One region of the Lysinibacillus sp. FSL K6-3209 genome, then DNA from elsewhere that is predicted to be linked to it. Evidence: riboswitches for the same ligand, from Rfam matches in the RefSeq annotation. Region 1 holds a riboswitch; each other region holds the start of a gene.

Region 1 (6,043 bases):
TTCTGGATTTGCCAATACGGGAGGCTTTTTAAGTGCCGTTTTGCTACCCATTATTTTTGGTTATTTATTAGATCATTTTCAATCTGTTTCAGGTTACGTAGATGATGGCTACTACTATGGCTTTATTGTGCCAGTTCTTTTCTCCATCATTGGTTTGTTTGGTGTGCTGTACTTTAAGGAAAAGCGAAGCGCTAAAGATACAATCTATAATTAAAAGTTTATAAATTGTGTTTATCGGAAAAAATGAAATTACTGTGAATGAATAGAAAGCTGTAGTCGTTGAATTTATTATACTAATAGAGCAGTTTAGTTGAAGAAATAGAAGTAGAAGGGTATTTTAAATAAGTAAACTAAAGTGGAAATATAGCGGTTCTATATTGGGGAATTTTTCGTTCCGCTTTACGTATGGAAGGAGTATTAGTGTTTTGGGAATAACAAGTATGGTCGGATACGTAATTATAGGTGCATTACTTATTCTTTTATTAGCATTCATCTTCGTCATGATAAAAGGAGCAAGAAAGTAAGTGCCAGGTACTAAAACAATTCTGAATTGTTTTAGTGCCTGGCACCTTTTATTTATTTTTGTCTTTTTTCAGCCATTTCTACAAGTCGTTTCGTGATTTCTCCACCTACGGAACCGTTCGCGCGAGAAGAAGCATCTGGCCCAAGTTGTACGCCGAACTCTTGTGCGATTTCATATTTCATTTGATTAACAGCTTCTTGTACACCAGGAACTTGAAGTTTATTGGAACTTCGATTTTTATTAGCCATTTTTCTCACCTCCTTGTGCTATTAGAATGGTCGGCAGTTTGATTTTCATACATTTAAAAACAAGGAAATGTGCAATCTAGATACTATAGATGAGGAATAATCACAAAGCTAGCTAAAAATACATTTTACTCTGTTATAATAAAGCCTGGCTCTTTTAAATTAAGGTTTTGCAAGAAAATCAAGGAGGTTTTGAGATGACGAATAATGATATTTTGATTCGTTTACGATATGCACTAGATATTAAAAATACGGATATGGTAGAAATTTTTAAGCTGGGCGGCATGAAATACACAAAAGAGGATGTATTAAACATGCTTATCAAAATTAAAGATGATGAAGAAGATATCCCAGAGAATTACATTAAATGTAATAATAAAATGGTAGAGGTATTTTTAAATGGTTTAATTACATTTAAACGTGGCCCTCAACAATCAAAACAAGGTCAACAAGAAGGACCACCACCGGTTACAGGGAAAGAAAGTCCGAATAATATGCTTTTGAAAAAAGTAAAAATTGCAATGGCTTTAACAACGGAAGATATGCTTGATATCTTATATGAAGGTGGCGTAACAGTATCGAAAGGTGAGCTAGGTGCGATTTTAAGAAATCCTAGTCACCGCAATTATAAAGAATGTGGCGATCGCTTTGTGAGAAACTTTTTAAAAGGGTTAACATATAAATATAGAGATTAAGTATTAATTTTCTTTATAGTGAATTGTGGTGGGATGCTTACTTACAGTAAGCGTCCCGCCTTTGTTTGTATTGGATGATGAAATACATAATATAAATGAAAGCAATAAAAAATAAATTGTAAAATCACCATTATTTTCTTTTAACTGTTGATAAATGTGACGGAATTGTGTACAATTAAATTGACACAAAGTTGTCACAAAGGGAAAAGAAATGTTCATGAACAGAGGGGTGCTTTTTATGATATTTTTTGATCTTATTTTAATTGCTATTTCTTGCATTAGTATTCCATTAATAGTTGCTGTTATGTTAGACATTTTTTACGCAGAACGCAAAAAAGTTCGTTTTTCATTACGCCGTACTTCTGTATGGTATATGTGCGTTTTTGCATTATCCTTTATTCCATCCGTCTTACTCGTAACACAACTTGCATAATTGAATAAACATTTAGGGGTAAGTGTTTATCAGAAATTTAAGCAGCAATAACGTATGTTTACGTTGTCGCTGCTTATTTTTTTTACAATAAAAAAGAATATTTTTACATAGTAATTATTTCATTGTTTGTACAGAAGTAGTAAAATAAGAGCATGGACGAAATAGTATTTTCGTAAGCTATATTGATTATTTTTTACTATTATGTTAATTTGAGGAGAAATAAGGGCAAATCTACTGAAAGGTAGAGACGCAAAGCTACAGGTCTAAGGCAGATGGCGCTATGACGGCTGGGTTGCAAAAGATTAGTCGTTATTGGGATTTATTGTTTTTTATCTTTAATAACCTATTTCTTTTGAAATAGGTTATTTTTTTTTGACCTATAAAATATAAAGAGGAGGAACTATCAATGCAATTTTTAAAAAATGTTTCATTGAAAAACAAATTATTACTTACAGTTTCTATTATTGTTTTACTGTTGATTTCTATCATCACAACACAAAGTATTAGTGAGCTAAATAAAAGAATGAATGTAGATTTGGAACAAGAGTTAAAAAGTGTTGGTATATTGACAGCTATGAATCTCGATAGTGATCAGATTAAACATTTATTAACTGAAAAAGGGGAAAGTAATCCCGATTTTAAAAATCTCCAAAAACAGCTAGACATGATCCAAGAAGAGCAAGGGATAATGAGCTGGAGTTATATTTGGGATATGAAAGATAAAGGTGTTAATCCGATAGGGTATACATCCAACTTGAATGAGGTATATGAAGCTGGTGAGATTTTCGAAGAGTTAGCAGATGAACATGTAGCAACAGCTAAGCGTGCAATTGACAATAATCAGTCTGAAGTAACGAACGTATTCGAAGATCAATATGGTGCTTGGAGAACAGTATTTACCCCTATTAAAGATGATAATGGCAAAATAATTGCTTTGTTAGGTATTGATTATTCCGCAGATTACATAAATACGATCATCAAAACAAGCATGACAAAACAAATTGCAATCGCAGTTGTTGGTTTAATTATTTTACTAATTTTACTTTACATAATTATCGATCGACTATTAAAGCCTCTTAAGAAAGTAGTCGATGTTGCAAATCAAGTGGCAAATGGTGAATTGCATCATGTTGAATTAGAAATTACGAAAGATGAAATAGGGAATTTATCGCAATCAATTCAAACGATGGTTACCAATTTACAACATATTATTTTAAATATTAGAAATACTTCTAATCATGTTTCTTCAGCTGCAAGTCAGTTAACTGTCAATGCAGGAGAGTCGTATAACAGTTCTACCGATATTGCAAAGGATATGAGACGTATAAATGAGAATGCAGAAGCAGCTATGGTGATGACAGAAGAAACTGCTGCAGCTATGGAGGAAACAGCAACAGGAATTCAACAAATAGCCGATTCAGCAAATACAGCTGCCGAATCATCTATAGCAGCGTCTCTTGCATCTGAACGTGGAGATAAAGTCGTGCAACAAGTTATATCCCAAATGGAGCTAATTAATGGTTCAGTAGAACAAATTGGCAAAACGATTAATGGCTTACATGTTAATACGAATAAAATTAGCGATATTGTGAGTCTTATTACAGCAATTGCGGATCAAACTAACCTACTTGCTCTAAACGCGGCTATTGAAGCAGCAAGAGCAGGAGAACATGGTAAAGGGTTTGCAGTTGTAGCAGATGAAGTGAGAAGGTTGGCAGAACAATCATCCCAATCAGCAACAGAAATTTATAATCTTATTAGTACGATTCAATCCGATTCAAATGCTTCCATTGTCGTGATGGAAAAAGGAAAAGCAGATGTAAAAACTGGTATGGAATATACAGATGAAGTAGGGGAAATCTTTAAAGAAATTCTTACATCATCGGAAGAAGTCGCAAGTCAAATTCGTGAAATTTCAGCAGCTTCTCAGCAAATTTCTGCTTCATCGGAAGAAGTTGCGGCGTCTGTAAATAACATTAAACAATCATCGGAGCTTTCATCAGAGTTTTCATCTAATGTCTCAAAAGCGACACAGGAACAATTAACGACGATGCAAGAAGTGAAAGAGGCTTCTTCTTCTTTAGGAATAACAGCACAAGAATTACAAGCACTTGTAGCAAAATTCAAATTGGAGAATGATGAAAATGGAAAATAATTTAACAGAAAAAAATGTTCTGATTACGGGTTCTAGTAAGGGCATCGGAAAAGCAATTGCACTTGCATTCGCAAAACAAGGTGCCAATGTATTCATTAACTATATTGGTGACGATCAAGAAGCAGAAGAAGTGCGAGCACAGGCTGAAAAACTAGGTGTGCGTGCTTATAAATACCGTGCTGATGTATCAGACTCTCATCAAGTACAGGACATGTTCCGATACATGGACAAGCATCTAGGGCAGATTGATATTCTTGTCAATAATGCAGGATTTGCCCAAGCTTCTAGCGTGCTAGATTTAACAGACGAACAATGGGACAGAATGATTAAAGTACATCTTTATGGATGTTTTTATAATTGCCGAGAAGCAGCGAAACGAATGAAGGAAAGAAACAAAGGCAAGATTATTAATATTTCTTCAGATATTGGTAGTTTAGGTTGTGAAGAGTTTACGCATTACTCAGCTGCAAAAGGCGGCATTAATGCATTTACAAAAGCTTTGGCAAGAGAATTAGCGCCCAACATATTAGTAAACGCTGTAGCTCCTAGTGGGACACTCACAGATATCCTACAAGAATTTGGAGAGAACTATATTGAAGAGGAATCCGCAAAGTATCCATTAAAACGCTTGGCACAGCCTGAGGAAATCGCAAAAAGTGTACTTTTTTTAGCCTCTGACAATGCTGATTTCTATACAGGTCAAATTTTAACGCCTAATGGTGGAGTAGTAATGAATGGATAATGTAAGAACTAAGGAGCAATAAAAATGTTGAATATTTTAATCTTTAGCTTGTACTTAATTTTTATTTATTATATTGGTTATAAGGGGTATAAGCGCGTGAATACGGCAGAAGATTTAATCGTAGCCGGTTGGAGTATGCCTCTCTCAGTAGTTACGGGAAGTTTAATTGCGGCTTTATTAGCCGCTCCGTTCTTTTTTGCCGCTGTCGGCTCTGGTTATACGAGTGGTGGCTTTGAGGGATCAGCGACTATGGGTGGTTTAGGTACCTGTATGATTCTTGGTGCGCTTATATGGACAAAACCGCTTAGAAGATTAAAAGGATGGACATTAGCAGACTACTATGGCTTAAGATATGGTAGTAAAAAGTTAGGGGCTTATACAGGGATTGTAATGGCTATCGCCTTTGGGATCTTTAATGCAGCAGCTTTAACTGTTGGCGGAACGTATATTATCCAGCAATTGCTGCAAATAGATTTTGTTCCAGCAGCATTATTATTTGTATCGTTAACAGCACTGTATTCAGTAATTGGCGGTTTATGGGCTGTAGCCTACACAGAAATCGTACAAGGTGCGCTAGCAGTAGCTGGTATTTTAGGAATTACCATTTTTGTGTTCATTTATTATCCTGATGTGACGTTTAATCCGGAGTGGTGGAATATAAGTGAATTGTTTAATAAGGCTGGAGCTGAATTTTGGACGTTATATCTTGTATTAGCGCTTGGTGACATCCCTGCTGTTGACTTAGGTCAAAGGGTGGCGGCCGCAAAAAGCCCGAAAGTAGCACAACGCAGTATGATTATCGCTGGTCTCGTTATTATAGCGATTAGTTGGATTCCAGGTATGTTAGGTGAAGCATTTAAGACAATTTATCCTAATAGCACAAATCCAGAAACGTTAATGCTAGCATTTGCACAAGGATACTTTCCTCCTCTTTTAGCTGCAATCTTTTTAACGGCAATGGCAGCGATGGGAATGTCGACTGTTGCCGCATGTTACGTTGCAACTTCTGGTATTATCACAAAGAATATTTATTTAGACTTTATTAATCGTAATCCTAATCCTAAAACTTTATTGAGATTTTCTAGACTTGTGATTTTAAGCAGTGCAGTATTAGGCTTAATATTGGCAGTTAGCTTTCAAAAAGTAATTGATTTAGCTTACTTAGCTTGGGACGTAATATTCGTGACGATTTTTTGGCCAATTGTCTTAGGTCCATTTTGGAAGCGGGTCAGTACGCCAGCTGTCTGGGC
Region 2 (6,043 bases), 830 kb from region 1:
GGTTGCTGCCTTGCCAATACTTTGCCAATCAGCAGGAAGAGTGGAATCCTTTGTTGCCTCTTTAAAATTTAATTTTGTCGTATTTTTATCAGCTAATACTTTTATCACTTCAGCAATTGTCGCCTCCTTGCAACTTTCACCACTAACACTAAACACTTTTTTAAATGTTGGTGGGTCCTTTAGAAACACTAACTCACTTTCTTCGTTCACTATACTTGTCCATACATAAAACTTGCCCTCTACTTCTACAATTGCACTTTCTTGCAATGACGGATGTTCAGAGACAAAGGCACTTGCACTTGCATAATTCGAAAATACGCCCGCTTGACTTGCAAAAAACATAGTTGAGTTTGCAGTACCGCCTGTTGTCGGAATTGTTGCAGATTCTGCCTCGGTTTCGGTTTTATTGTTCGCTACTTCACTTTCCTTTTTTAAAGAAAATTGGGTACTAGCTTGGAGAACCCCTAAAAAAATCGCTACACCAAAAAGCCCAACAATACCACCAATTAGCATTGCACGCACTACTTGTTTTCTAATTACATGACTAACTATTTTCATACGTTCATCACCTCTTCCTTCAACCTATCAAAATCAACATAAAAAAAGACGAGACTGCTGTCGTCTCGCCTAAAAAATTTATCGCTATGAACTAGCAAATATCGCCTTTATTTTTAAAGAACTGCCTATCGAGTTGTTTAACCTGTCATCTTATACAAAAGTTAATTACACTAGTCAAAACGAAATGTACAGTGCGCATTGTATTGTCTATCTAACACTATGTCCATACACATTGCAGTTAATAGCTATACGTAATATTACGTAGCTTTCGGTAGAAGTATGCCGAATGGGATGGAAAAGATGTCGGTCACTAATTTTCGTTTACACCAAGCAAGCTACCGCGCACTTCTGTTAATAAATATAAAGAGCCGGTTACGATTGTTCTACACTTCTTCTCTGATTGTTGTTGTAAAAATGGAATTGTATTTTGCAAAATTGCTTTTTGCGGGGCATGACATAATGCCAACATATCTTTTGCTGACATCGCACGCGGATTATCAAAATCAACAAAATAAAATGTCTCACTAATTTGCTCTAAGTACTGCAAAACGCCTTTTACATCCTTATCACCTAATATGCCGACAACAAAGGTAATCGACTCATTAGGAAACGCTTGGCGAACCGTTTCTACCAATTTTTCTGCACTAGCTGGATTATGCGCACCATCAAAAATAATATATGGCAACACCTCTTCAAATCGTCCTAAAATGCTTGCCATTTTAATACCTTGGCGTATACTTGCCACGTTGATTGCTACATTTAGCGCAGCAGCGACTTCCAAAAATGCAGTAATGGCTAATGCCATATTATTCGCTTGATGAGGTCCTTTCATATGACGTGTAAGATTTGTGATATGTAAGTCCATAGTATCATTTTTATAGTTCTCATAGTCATGCATCCGCCCAATATGAAATTGCTTGTTCAGCTCTAGAACAGGTGCTTGCTTTGCATTAGCTTCTCTCTCAATAATGTTCTTTGCTTCCCAAGGTAAATCCCCGATGACAACTGGTCGATGCTGTTTAATAATCCCTGCTTTATGCTGTGCAATGCTTTCAATAGTCGGACCTAAAAATTTTGTATGCTCTAGCGCTATACTCGGAATAATCGAGACAATAGGTTGCACTACATTCGTACTATCTAGTAAGCCCCCCATACCCGCTTCGATTAATGCAATATCGACATCACAATGGACAAAATGCAAAAATGCAGCGACTGTTAATAGTTCGAAATCCGTTAGTTTACCGCTAAGCCCCGCATTTTTCATTTGTTGAAAAACGCGATCCATCTCTAGTGCTGAAATAGGTTGTTGCATTACTTGAATTTGGTCATGCACATTCAAAATACATGGAGACATGAACTTGCCTACTTTTAAGCCATGTTCCTGCGCAATTGACTCTAAAAATGTTAATGTTGAGCCTTTGCCATTCGTGCCTGCAAGGTGCACAATTTGCAATGTTCTTTCTGGATTCCCTACAAGTGCCAATGCTTCTTCAATCGCTGTAAGCCCTGGCTTAATTACATCATCACTCGTTAAAGCCCATTTTTCCTTATAATCATCGAACTGAGGAATCATTGTGCTCCCTCCTGTATCCATTGGCGAACTTCAGCTATAAAATACAGTGAACCTGTAATCACGACAATATCTTGTTGGTCCTTATGTTGTATAACTTCACTCACTATCACTTGCCAATTTTCGTTATATTGTTTGTCTTGATGCGTTGACAGCATCGCTAACTGTTCAGCTGGCATGGCATTGGGCAGTCCGATTTGGGTAAAAGCTATAGAAGTTGCGACTGCATCCATTAACGCAATACTATTGGCATGGTCTTTATCAGAAAGTGCTGCATAAATAAATCGATAGCGTTGATTTGGATAGACCTTCTGTAATGTTTGAATCAATGCGGCTGTTCCTTCTGAGTTATGAGCACCATCTAATACAATATTATTAGGGAATTGTTCAAAGCGACCTGCCCACTGTGCATGTTGTAGCGCTTGCCGCATCGACTCTTCGGATAAATGAATGAGCCTTTGTTCACGTAATATATCCATCGCTGTAATAGCTAGACTCGCATTAGCAATTTGATGCGCTCCTGCCATTTTTAATTGAATATTTGTTAGATCAAGATATGCATTGTGATAATGGAATGATTGCATGCCCATCTCCTGCTCCTGTGCAACAATGTTAAAATCATCCCCTAGAACCAGACATCTAGCTTGACGTTCTTGTGCAACCTTTTGAATCGTAGCAAGTGCTTCTTTATTTTGCACACCAACTACTACGGGTACACCTTCTTTAATAATACCTGCCTTCTCAAAAGCAATCTTCGCATATGTATCGCCTAAAAAGGCCGTATGCTCTAAAGAAATCGTTGTAATAATGGATACAAGTGGTGTTATGACATTCGTCGCATCTAGTCGTCCACCAAGCCCCGTTTCAATTAGCGCAAAATCCACTTCTTCATCTGCGAAATATTGGAACATAATAAGTGTGACGACCTCAAAAAAACTTGGATAGTCCCCATTATAATTTGCCTCAATAATTGAAGCTACGTTATTCATATACTGTAAAAATTGCTCGTCCGGAATTTGTTTTCCATTGATGGTCATACGTTCATTGACGCGTGTTAAATGTGGTGAAGTAAAAGCACCAACCCGATATCCCGCATTCTCTAACATTTCTCTCAGTACATTTACGGTGGATCCCTTGCCATTGGAACCAGCTAAATGGATAGCGCGCAGCTTGTTATGCGGGTCTCCTAAACGCGCCAATACTTCACGCATCATGACTAAAGGTTCACGTTTATGATCAACCGCCTTTAATGTAAAAATAAAATCTGTACATGCTTTTATCGTAGTAAACAAAAGAAACACTCCCTTTCACTCCAGTATAAAGGGTGACTGGCACACAAACAATTCTGATACAAATTTAAAAACACACAGAAAACCACTGTAGGAGTGATCATTTGTGTGTTTTTAACTAGTTTTTTTCAAATAAACAACAAATTATTGTAATTGATGGATGCCTAATAGCGCTCCCATATCATCTAAAATTATTTTTGCATCATTATTTAAAAGTGGCAGAACATCGGATCTTTGCACTAGTTCTAACGAATTTTTTAATGTTCTTTTCAGCATCGAAATATCAAAATTTGAACAATACTCATTAATCTTATTTATCACTAGTAAATCTGTACGTGTTAATGAAATCTTCGTATCTTTTTGCCCCTTATTATCCGCTAGAATATGCTTAATAAGAACACGTCCACTTGCATTTAATAGTCGATAATATTTTGCCTCAGATAACTTTAAAAGATTTGCTTCTATAATGCCCCTAGCGCTCACAAAATCTAAATCATCACAAGCTTTGTTTACTTTCACTACAATTGTTCCAATATTTCCTGACATAATAAACCCCCGTTATTCTTGCATTCAAAGTAAAAGACCATTCTACTCGACATAGAATGGCCATAAAATTAAATAAAAATTTCATTTAATGGTAACCAGGCGATCATAGTTTGAAAAATACTCATTTCTCTTCACCTTAGACCCTAGGCTTTGCGTCCTACCCTTTCGGATAGTTTGCCTTTATCTATTATACTAACTAAAATAGATAATACTATATATTTTTTCCTAACTCAATACATAACTTTTGATTCATAAAAAGAAAAACAGCAAATGACTATTTCGCCATCTGCTGTTTCTTCAAATCACTATGCTATTACATGTTTTTTAATTCTTCTAAACGTTTTAATACCACTGCATGTTTCTCTTCATAATCCGCTAATTTTTCGCGTTCTGCATTTACTAATGCTTCTGGAGCCTTTGAAACAAATTTTTCATTGGACAGCTTACCAGTAACAAGCTTCACTTCTTTCGCCCACTTTTCTAGTTCTTTTTCTAGACGAGCGATTTCTTCTTCTAGATTGATAAGACCTACAAGCGGTAAGAATAGCTCTGCTCCTGTTACGACTGCCGTCATTGATTGACTCGGAGCCTCTAAGCCTTCACCAATTGTTAACGTCTCAGGATTACAGAATTTTTCTAAGTAGGCTTTATTCGCTTCCAAAGTAGCAACTGTTGCACTATCTTTAGCAGAAATGAACAATGGTACTTTTTTGCTCATAGGTGTGTTAACTTCCGCACGAATATTACGCACCGAACGTATAATATCCATAAGGAGCTTCATATTGTCTGCTTCTTCAGCAAAGTGAAGATCCGTACGCACAGTAGGCCATGCTGCCACTGTAATTGACTCACCTTCATGAGGTAAATGTTGCCAAATTTCTTCTGTGATGAATGGCATAAACGGATGTAATAGACGCATTGTTTGGTCTAATACGTAAGCTAATATAGATCGAGTTGTTTTCTTAGCAGCCTCATCTTCACCATTCAGCGGTAGTTTCGCCATTTCAATATACCAAGAACAGAAATCATCCCAAATGAAATTATATAGTTCACGACCTACTTCACCAAACTCATAACGTTCTGCTAATGAAGTCACACGTTCAATTGTTTCATTCAAGCGCGTTAAAATCCATTTATCGGCTACTGATTTTTCACCAGTTAAGTCGATTTCATCATATGTCATTCCATCCATGTTCATAAGTGCGAAACGGGAAGCATTCCAAATTTTATTAGCAAAGTTCCAAACAGATTCTACTTTTTCCGTTGTATATCGTAAATCTTGACCTGGAGATGAACCTGTTGCTAAGAAATAACGTAGTGAATCCGCTCCGTATTTCTCAATAACATCCATTGGGTCCACACCATTACCAAGTGATTTACTCATCTTACGTCCTTCGCCATCACGTACCAATCCGTGGATTAATACATCTTTGAATGGGCGTTGTCCAGTAAATTCAATACCTTGGAAAATCATTCGAGATACCCAGAAGAAAATAATATCGTATCCTGTTACAAGCGTACTTGTTGGATAGTAACGTTGATATTCTTCATTTGCCTCGTCAGGCCAACCCATTGTAGAAAATGGCCATAGTGCTGATGAGAACCATGTATCTAACACATCTTCATCCTGTGTCCAATTTTCTGCGTCTGCAGGCGCTTCTTTACCTACGTAAATTTCACCTGTTTCATTGTGATACCATGCAGGAATTTGGTGTCCCCACCATAATTGGCGAGAGATACACCAGTCACGGATATTTTCCATCCAACGAGAATATGTGTTTTCAAAACGTGATGGAACGAAGTGAACTTTACCTTCCTCGTCTTTTTGCAGTTCTAAAGAGGCATCTGCAAGTGGTTGCATTTTAACGAACCATTGTGCTGAAAGATAAGGTTCTACAACTGCACCAGAACGTTCAGAATGTCCTACAGAGTGCATATGCTCTTCAATATTGATTAGGACACCTGCTTCTTGTAAATCGGCAACAATTTGCTTACGGCATTCAAAACGATCCATACCATTGTATTTACCCGCAAGTTCATTCATTGTGCCATCTTCGTTCATTACCAGAATACGTTCTAA
Region 3 (6,043 bases), 310 kb from region 1:
GAACCGCCTTTTTTTTCTAACGGAACTAAAATATCAGCCACAACATCATCGAGTGTGCCAATATGATCGCCAGCTGCATACATGTACGCATAAGGCTGTGCGAGTCGTACGTTTTCTCTTATTAGTTTTGGATCATGTTTTTCACTACGTCCGTCTAAACCGTAATATTTAAATAATTCGTCCATAAGGCGATTATATGATTCAATGGTTTGGAGCGGGCTGTAGCCATTTTCTATATAGGTTTTGTAAGCACCTGTTGCAGTACCTGTCCAAAATAAATGGTCACCAACGACTTCTACAATATCAAGCACTTTGCGATCTTCAACATTTGGATGCTTCGCTATATCTTCATCAATTTTTTTCTTATAGTCGATTAAAAATTGTTTGAACTCCTCTACGTTTGTAGACTTTGTTGCAAATGGAATTCTCTCAACACCTTCGAATCTTAAGGTCGGTGCTTTACCTTGCTGTTCCGCTGTATAAGGATTTTCAATATAGATTGTGCCACCAGGTGTAACGGCCTTCTTATTATAAGAAGTTTTAGGGATGGCAGGAACAGTAATGACGTTTTTACCGACTTTTAAGCTGACACCTTGTCGCCAACTATTCCAAGCACCTTCTTGTTGTGAAAATGCCAAGCGTGGTAACGGACCAGTTGATGATGCGTCAACGTAAACGGTAATTTGATCACCCGGTTGGGCAGCAAGGCCAGTTGGTTGTAAATTGTTACCGAAGCCGAATTTCAATTGTTGATTGGCATGTTTGACCATATCCCCGTGTTGCTCGGCTACTATAATTCTTCCTTCTGTAACCACTTCACCGTTAAGTATTTTTTTGGCTAATTCGATATTGTCTTTATAAGTAGCATATAGTGGATGTGTTTTCGCTTCTTCTTCTAATGCGTTAATATGTTCGATGCTGTTGAATGCAGGGGAAACTGTATTCATCGTTCCGTCAGTAAATAACTGCGCCATTTTATCGTCTAATGCATCTTCTTTATAGAAGGCGAATTCAGAAAGCGTTGCCCAATTTTGATTGGATTTAGTGAATTTAAATTTCACCCGTTTAAATGTCGTCGTTGCAAATTTTGCCTCTACTAATCCTGCGACCATATTGTGTTTACCTGTTGACACAAGTTCATAGGTATCGCCTTTTGATGTTTGGGAAGCGTAAATTTCAAATTCCTCGGCAAAGCCTTTACGGTCAGAAGGTCTTGCTCCATAAATAATACGATTTAAAGTAACAGGTTCTATAAATTCAACTTCTACTTCATTTGAGAATGTAGCTGTGTTGCTTCTATTTGTTTCCCAATATGTATGAACATCGCCATCGATAGCATTTTTGATAACGGCGCTCGCATAGTGTCCGCCATTGTTGGTAATTTCTTTGATGTTAGCCTTATCCATTCTAAATCGCGTTGAATACGCTTCGTTGGCATAATGGCTAAATGACGAAGTTAGTGCAGTGGTCGCTGTAATTTTTTCATTGCTTAGCAGTGCTTTCGCATTGTCAATATCTTCTTTGAATTGTGCGTAGAAGGGGTGGCCTTGGGCTTCGACTTCTAATTGATTGATAGCATCTATGGTGTTGAATTTGTCACTTACAGCGCTCATTGTATTATCTGTAAAGAGTGTCGCCATTTTGTCAGAGACAGAATCTTCTTTATAAAATTGAAACTCGGATGCACTTGCCCAATCTTGATTTGCTTTCGTAAAAACAAATTTTAGTCGTTTAAATTTTGTAGGGTTGAATTGGATTTCGACAATATCTCCTGTAGAACCTGTATATTGTCCTGATGAAACGAGTGTAAAATCATCGTCTGTATCTGTAGTGGAGCTATAAATTTCAAACTGCTGTGCAAAGCCTTTCCCTTTTGTAGAAGATTGACGAGCTGCATAGACAATTCGATTTAATGTAGATGCTTCATGGAACTGAATGATCACTTCATTTGTGAAGGAGGTACTATTTGGTTTCCCTGTTTCCCAATGGCTGTTCATATCACCATCAATCGCTTTATCTATAGTAGAACTTCCATATTTTCCGCCGTTGTTCGTAATCGATTGAATGTTTGATTTTGCCATTTTAAATACGTCATCGTATGCTTTTAAAATATCTGTTCCGTACAATTCAAATTTTTTCACCGAAGCGATGGAATAAATAGTACGAGCTTCGGTTGAAGTTCTAATGATGTCTCCATTTGGATTTTCAGCCGCTAAAACATTCATTGGACCACCGACTAAATTTAAAGCAAGGGCAGACACTGTTACAATCTTTACTACTTTCATCTATATTCCTCCTTATGCATTTTTCCTACAGAGTACATAAAAAAGCTACTCAAAAAAGAGTAGCTTTATTTCAAATAAGGCAATCATAAAAAATCCCACATACAGAAAAATGCCTTTTATAAATTATATTCTGTGGGTTGTATGTTACGTCCTTACTAAACAAAAAGTAGTATGTACTCTTCGGCAACTGGCAGACATAGTTATTTAAAACCTTAGTCCCTATAGCTTTGCGTCCCTAAATTTCTTTAGGTTTGCCTATTAAATTTTCTACAATAAAGAATAGCATAAGGAAAATTATTGCCAAAGTACAATTCGCACTATATTTTACCACCTTTAATTCGGGTAAAATGGGCGAGTTTTTTTATGGGGTGAAAAATAATGTCATTTAATGGTGGTTCGATTGTTATGTGTAAAAGACTTTAGTAAGAGAAAGATGGTTTATCTGTAAACTACTTATGTCATGGGTACTGATATTGAAAATATTTACAATAGGTGGAATAATATATTTGATACTATTAATGAAAGGAAATGGTCTACATGTTATATAAATTAAATAAGTCCTCATGGGATTATGAAAAGGTTAAAAGAGTGAGTCTTGATGCGATTGGCTGGAAAGAAAAGGATTTAGAAAGGTTAGTATCTAACCATCTGCAAGATTTTATTTCTAGTAAAGATTTAATGACAATATTTAACGAGCGTCCAAGACAAGAAGAACCCGATATTTTAGCTGTTGATAAAGATGGCGATTTATACATATTTGAATTGAAAAGATGGGGTTCAAATCAAGAGAATTTGTTACAAGTATTAAGATATGGTCAATTATTCGGCAATAGTAGTTACGATGAGCTCAATGAAAAATACCTTAAATATAGCCAAGGCAATATATCGTTAATGGATGCTCATAAAGAGTATTTTGGTAAAGACGCAAGTAATCAAATTACCCAAGAGATGTTTAATAATAAACAACATTTCATTGTGATGACAAATGGCTTAGACCAACAAACGGTAGAAGCAATTATTTATTGGAAGAAGAACGGTTTGACTATTGATGCCATTGTCTACTGGATATTTGAAGTGAATGGTGAACATTATATTGAGTTTAATATGTATTCTCCAATTGAAAGTTATTTAGAATATGAGAGTAGCGCCTACGTTTTAAACACGAATCATAACAATAATCCACTAACGACAGACGAAATGTTAACTGGAATGAAAGCAGCGGCTTATCATAAAGGATGGCAAGAAAAAATAGAAAAGATTCAAAAGGGCGATATTGTATTCCTTTATAAAAGCGGCGCTGGAATTGTAGGATACGGAAAAGGTTCGGGTAAATATAACAAGCAAGATTATAATGGCTATGCTAATGCAGAGACAAATACACCTTTACAAGATTTTTGTATATTAAAGCGTCCGTTAAGCGCTTCAGAAATGAAAACTATTTGTGGACAAGGTTTTAACTTTAGACAAACGATGTTCTCAATTAGTGAAGAAAATGCCAATAAATTAATGCGAGTAATTCAAAAACATTACTTGTAACGATTCTTTTAGGAGCGTTATTCTAGCCGTTTAGCTTTACTGCGGTAAACGAGCTTCCATCCCCATTTAAAAAATCTTCTACGTCATTATGCGTAGAAGGTTTTTTATGTTTGTTTGAGTAGGAAGCGGCAGCGATGTTCAACTGTAATGTTTAGTTCATCTTCCGTTCATGTTCAGTTCATGTTGTGTTCATGTTGACTCTTTATTCTAAGAATGTAAAAAGAAATAGGAGGGGTTTAAAATGAACCTGGCTTTAAAAGAAATGAAGAAAAATAAAGTACGATTTGTGATTTTAGGTTCGATTGTTTTTCTGGTGAGTTTATTAACCTTTATTATTTCGGGTTTGGCAAATGGATTATCGCAAGACAATGCTGCGCTTATTAAAGATTTACCAGCGGGGCAGTTTTACATGAACGAAGATGCAGATGAAACATATAATCTTTCTAGAATAGATAGCAGTACCCAAGATGAAATTTTAAGCAAACAAAAAGATGCTGTCGCCTTTTCTATTCAAATGGGCTTTATTAATGATAAGGCAGGGAAGCAGCAAAGCGTGGCATTTGTAACAGCTACCGACTCGCCGTTATTTGCAAATGTTAAACATGAAGAAATTATTTTAGATAGCTCATTAAAGGATAAAGGTATACAGATAGGCGATACAGTAACAAACAATCAGTTTAGTGGCAAGTTTATTGTAAAAGATTTTGTTGAACAAAAGAAATATAGCCATGCGCCAGTAGCCTATATTAGTATGGAAGATTACCAAGAAATTTATCGAGTTAAAGAAATGCAATTAGTGTTTACACCAGATGGAGATGCCTCACAAGCGTACACAGGATTACAAGCTTTTTCAAAAAGTGATTTTTTAAATACGATTCCGAGTTATAGCGCAGAACAAATGTCTCTTAATATGATTGTCTGGTTTTTAGTTGTCATTAGTGGCATGCTGTTTGCAATCTTTTTCTATATGATGAACGTTCAGAAGATTGGCTTATATGGTATTTTAAAAGCAATTGGTTTAAAAACAAGTAAGTTATTCAAAATGATTTGGACGCAAATGATTGTGATTACTGCGATTTCTCTGGTGCTATCAATTACACTAAGCCAAGTTTTTAATCAGTTTGCACCACAAGGAATGCCATTTAGTTTAAGTTTTGCTACAATAACACAATTGTCGATTGTATTCCTTATTATTGGATTTATCGGAGCTACTATTTCTGGTATCCAAATTAAAAAAATTCAACCATTACAAGCGATACAACAAGGAGAGGTCTAATATGACACAATTTACAATGGAGAATGTTAGAAAAACGTTTACAAATGGTGAAGTGCAGGAAGAAATATTAAAAGGCATTAACCTGACCCTGAAAGAAGGAGAAGTAACAGCATTAGTGGGCGCTTCAGGTTCTGGTAAAAGTACACTACTAACGATTGCAGCAGGTTTGCAACCTACAACCGATGGGCAGGTAATCTTTGAAGGGAAAAACATGACGACATTGAGTGCAGATCAAGTTCGTCAAGTACGGGCAAGTAAATTTGGCTTTGTCTTTCAATTTGCACATTTAGTGCCGTTTCTTACGGTAGAAGAACAGCTTCTGCTGATGTTGGAAGTTTCTGAATCGCCATTAAAGAAACACGAGCAGCAAAGAGAGGTAGAGCGTATTTTAAATTTAGTAGGGATGGATCATCGTAAAAATGCCTATCCTTCTTCATTATCAGGTGGGGAGAAGCAGCGAGTTGCTATTGCCCGAGCGATTATTCATAAACCGAAAGTGCTCTTTGCGGATGAGCCAACAGCAAGTCTGGATTCGACACGATCGAAGGACGTAATGGAGTTAATTCGAAATCTTACTAAATCATTAAATATCACGACGTTAATGGTTACACATGATGAAGAAATGCTTATGTATACAGATCAAGTCATTAAAATGAATGACGGTAAAATTTTGCAAAATGTAAATTAATAAAATGTACAAAAAGTGTTAGATTGATTAGGTTCAATCTAACACTTTTTTGCTGCGCTGTTGTTGGCCGCGTCTTACGGTGTGGGCGTTCTGAGCAGGAGTCACCGCCTTCGCTATCAACAACTAGTGAACACTTCTAATTTTTTATTTTTGCAAAAGCAAGAATTGCTAAGTTCCTATAATAGCAAAAATTTATGAACATCTTTCCTCTGTTCCTTAAATTTGTTTAGTTATGTCCCAACCTCTTATTTTGCATTA

Evidence for each region. A riboswitch is a leader RNA that binds a small molecule or an ion and turns the genes downstream of it on or off. The one in region 1 is predicted to bind cyclic di-GMP.
Region 2: it holds a riboswitch for cyclic di-GMP, as region 1 does, so the genes downstream of both, MHH88_RS15370 (hypothetical protein) here and MHH88_RS19380 (HAMP domain-containing methyl-accepting chemotaxis protein) in region 1, are expected to answer to the same signal.
Region 3: it holds a riboswitch for cyclic di-GMP, as region 1 does, so the genes downstream of both, MHH88_RS17965 (NPCBM/NEW2 domain-containing protein) here and MHH88_RS19380 (HAMP domain-containing methyl-accepting chemotaxis protein) in region 1, are expected to answer to the same signal.

What each region holds. Positions count from the first base shown of each region.
Region 1 covers NZ_CP150264.1:3,971,090-3,977,132, reverse strand. Annotated here, with positions in the region: gene MHH88_RS19400 (MFS transporter) at 1-214, shown strand, start outside; gene MHH88_RS19395 (alpha/beta-type small acid-soluble spore protein) at 577-771, opposite strand; gene MHH88_RS19390 (DUF1456 family protein) at 966-1,463, shown strand; gene MHH88_RS19385 (hypothetical protein) at 1,702-1,896, shown strand; cyclic di-GMP riboswitch class I at 2,111-2,196, shown strand; gene MHH88_RS19380 (HAMP domain-containing methyl-accepting chemotaxis protein) at 2,303-4,051, shown strand; gene MHH88_RS19375 (3-oxoacyl-ACP reductase family protein) at 4,041-4,793, shown strand; gene MHH88_RS19370 (sodium:solute symporter family protein) at 4,818-6,043, shown strand, end outside.
Region 2 covers NZ_CP150264.1:3,144,938-3,150,980, forward strand. Annotated here, with positions in the region: gene MHH88_RS15355 (hypothetical protein) at 1-558, opposite strand, end outside; gene MHH88_RS15360 (folylpolyglutamate synthase/dihydrofolate synthase family protein) at 869-2,131, opposite strand; gene MHH88_RS15365 (folylpolyglutamate synthase/dihydrofolate synthase family protein) at 2,128-3,420, opposite strand; gene MHH88_RS15370 (hypothetical protein) at 3,562-3,963, opposite strand; cyclic di-GMP riboswitch class I at 4,051-4,152, opposite strand; gene MHH88_RS15375 (valine--tRNA ligase) at 4,277-6,043, opposite strand, start outside.
Region 3 covers NZ_CP150264.1:3,662,948-3,668,990, reverse strand. Annotated here, with positions in the region: gene MHH88_RS17965 (NPCBM/NEW2 domain-containing protein) at 1-2,285, opposite strand, end outside; cyclic di-GMP riboswitch class I at 2,465-2,551, opposite strand; gene MHH88_RS17960 (hypothetical protein) at 2,814-3,821, shown strand; gene MHH88_RS17955 (ABC transporter permease) at 4,063-5,097, shown strand; gene MHH88_RS17950 (ABC transporter ATP-binding protein) at 5,099-5,785, shown strand.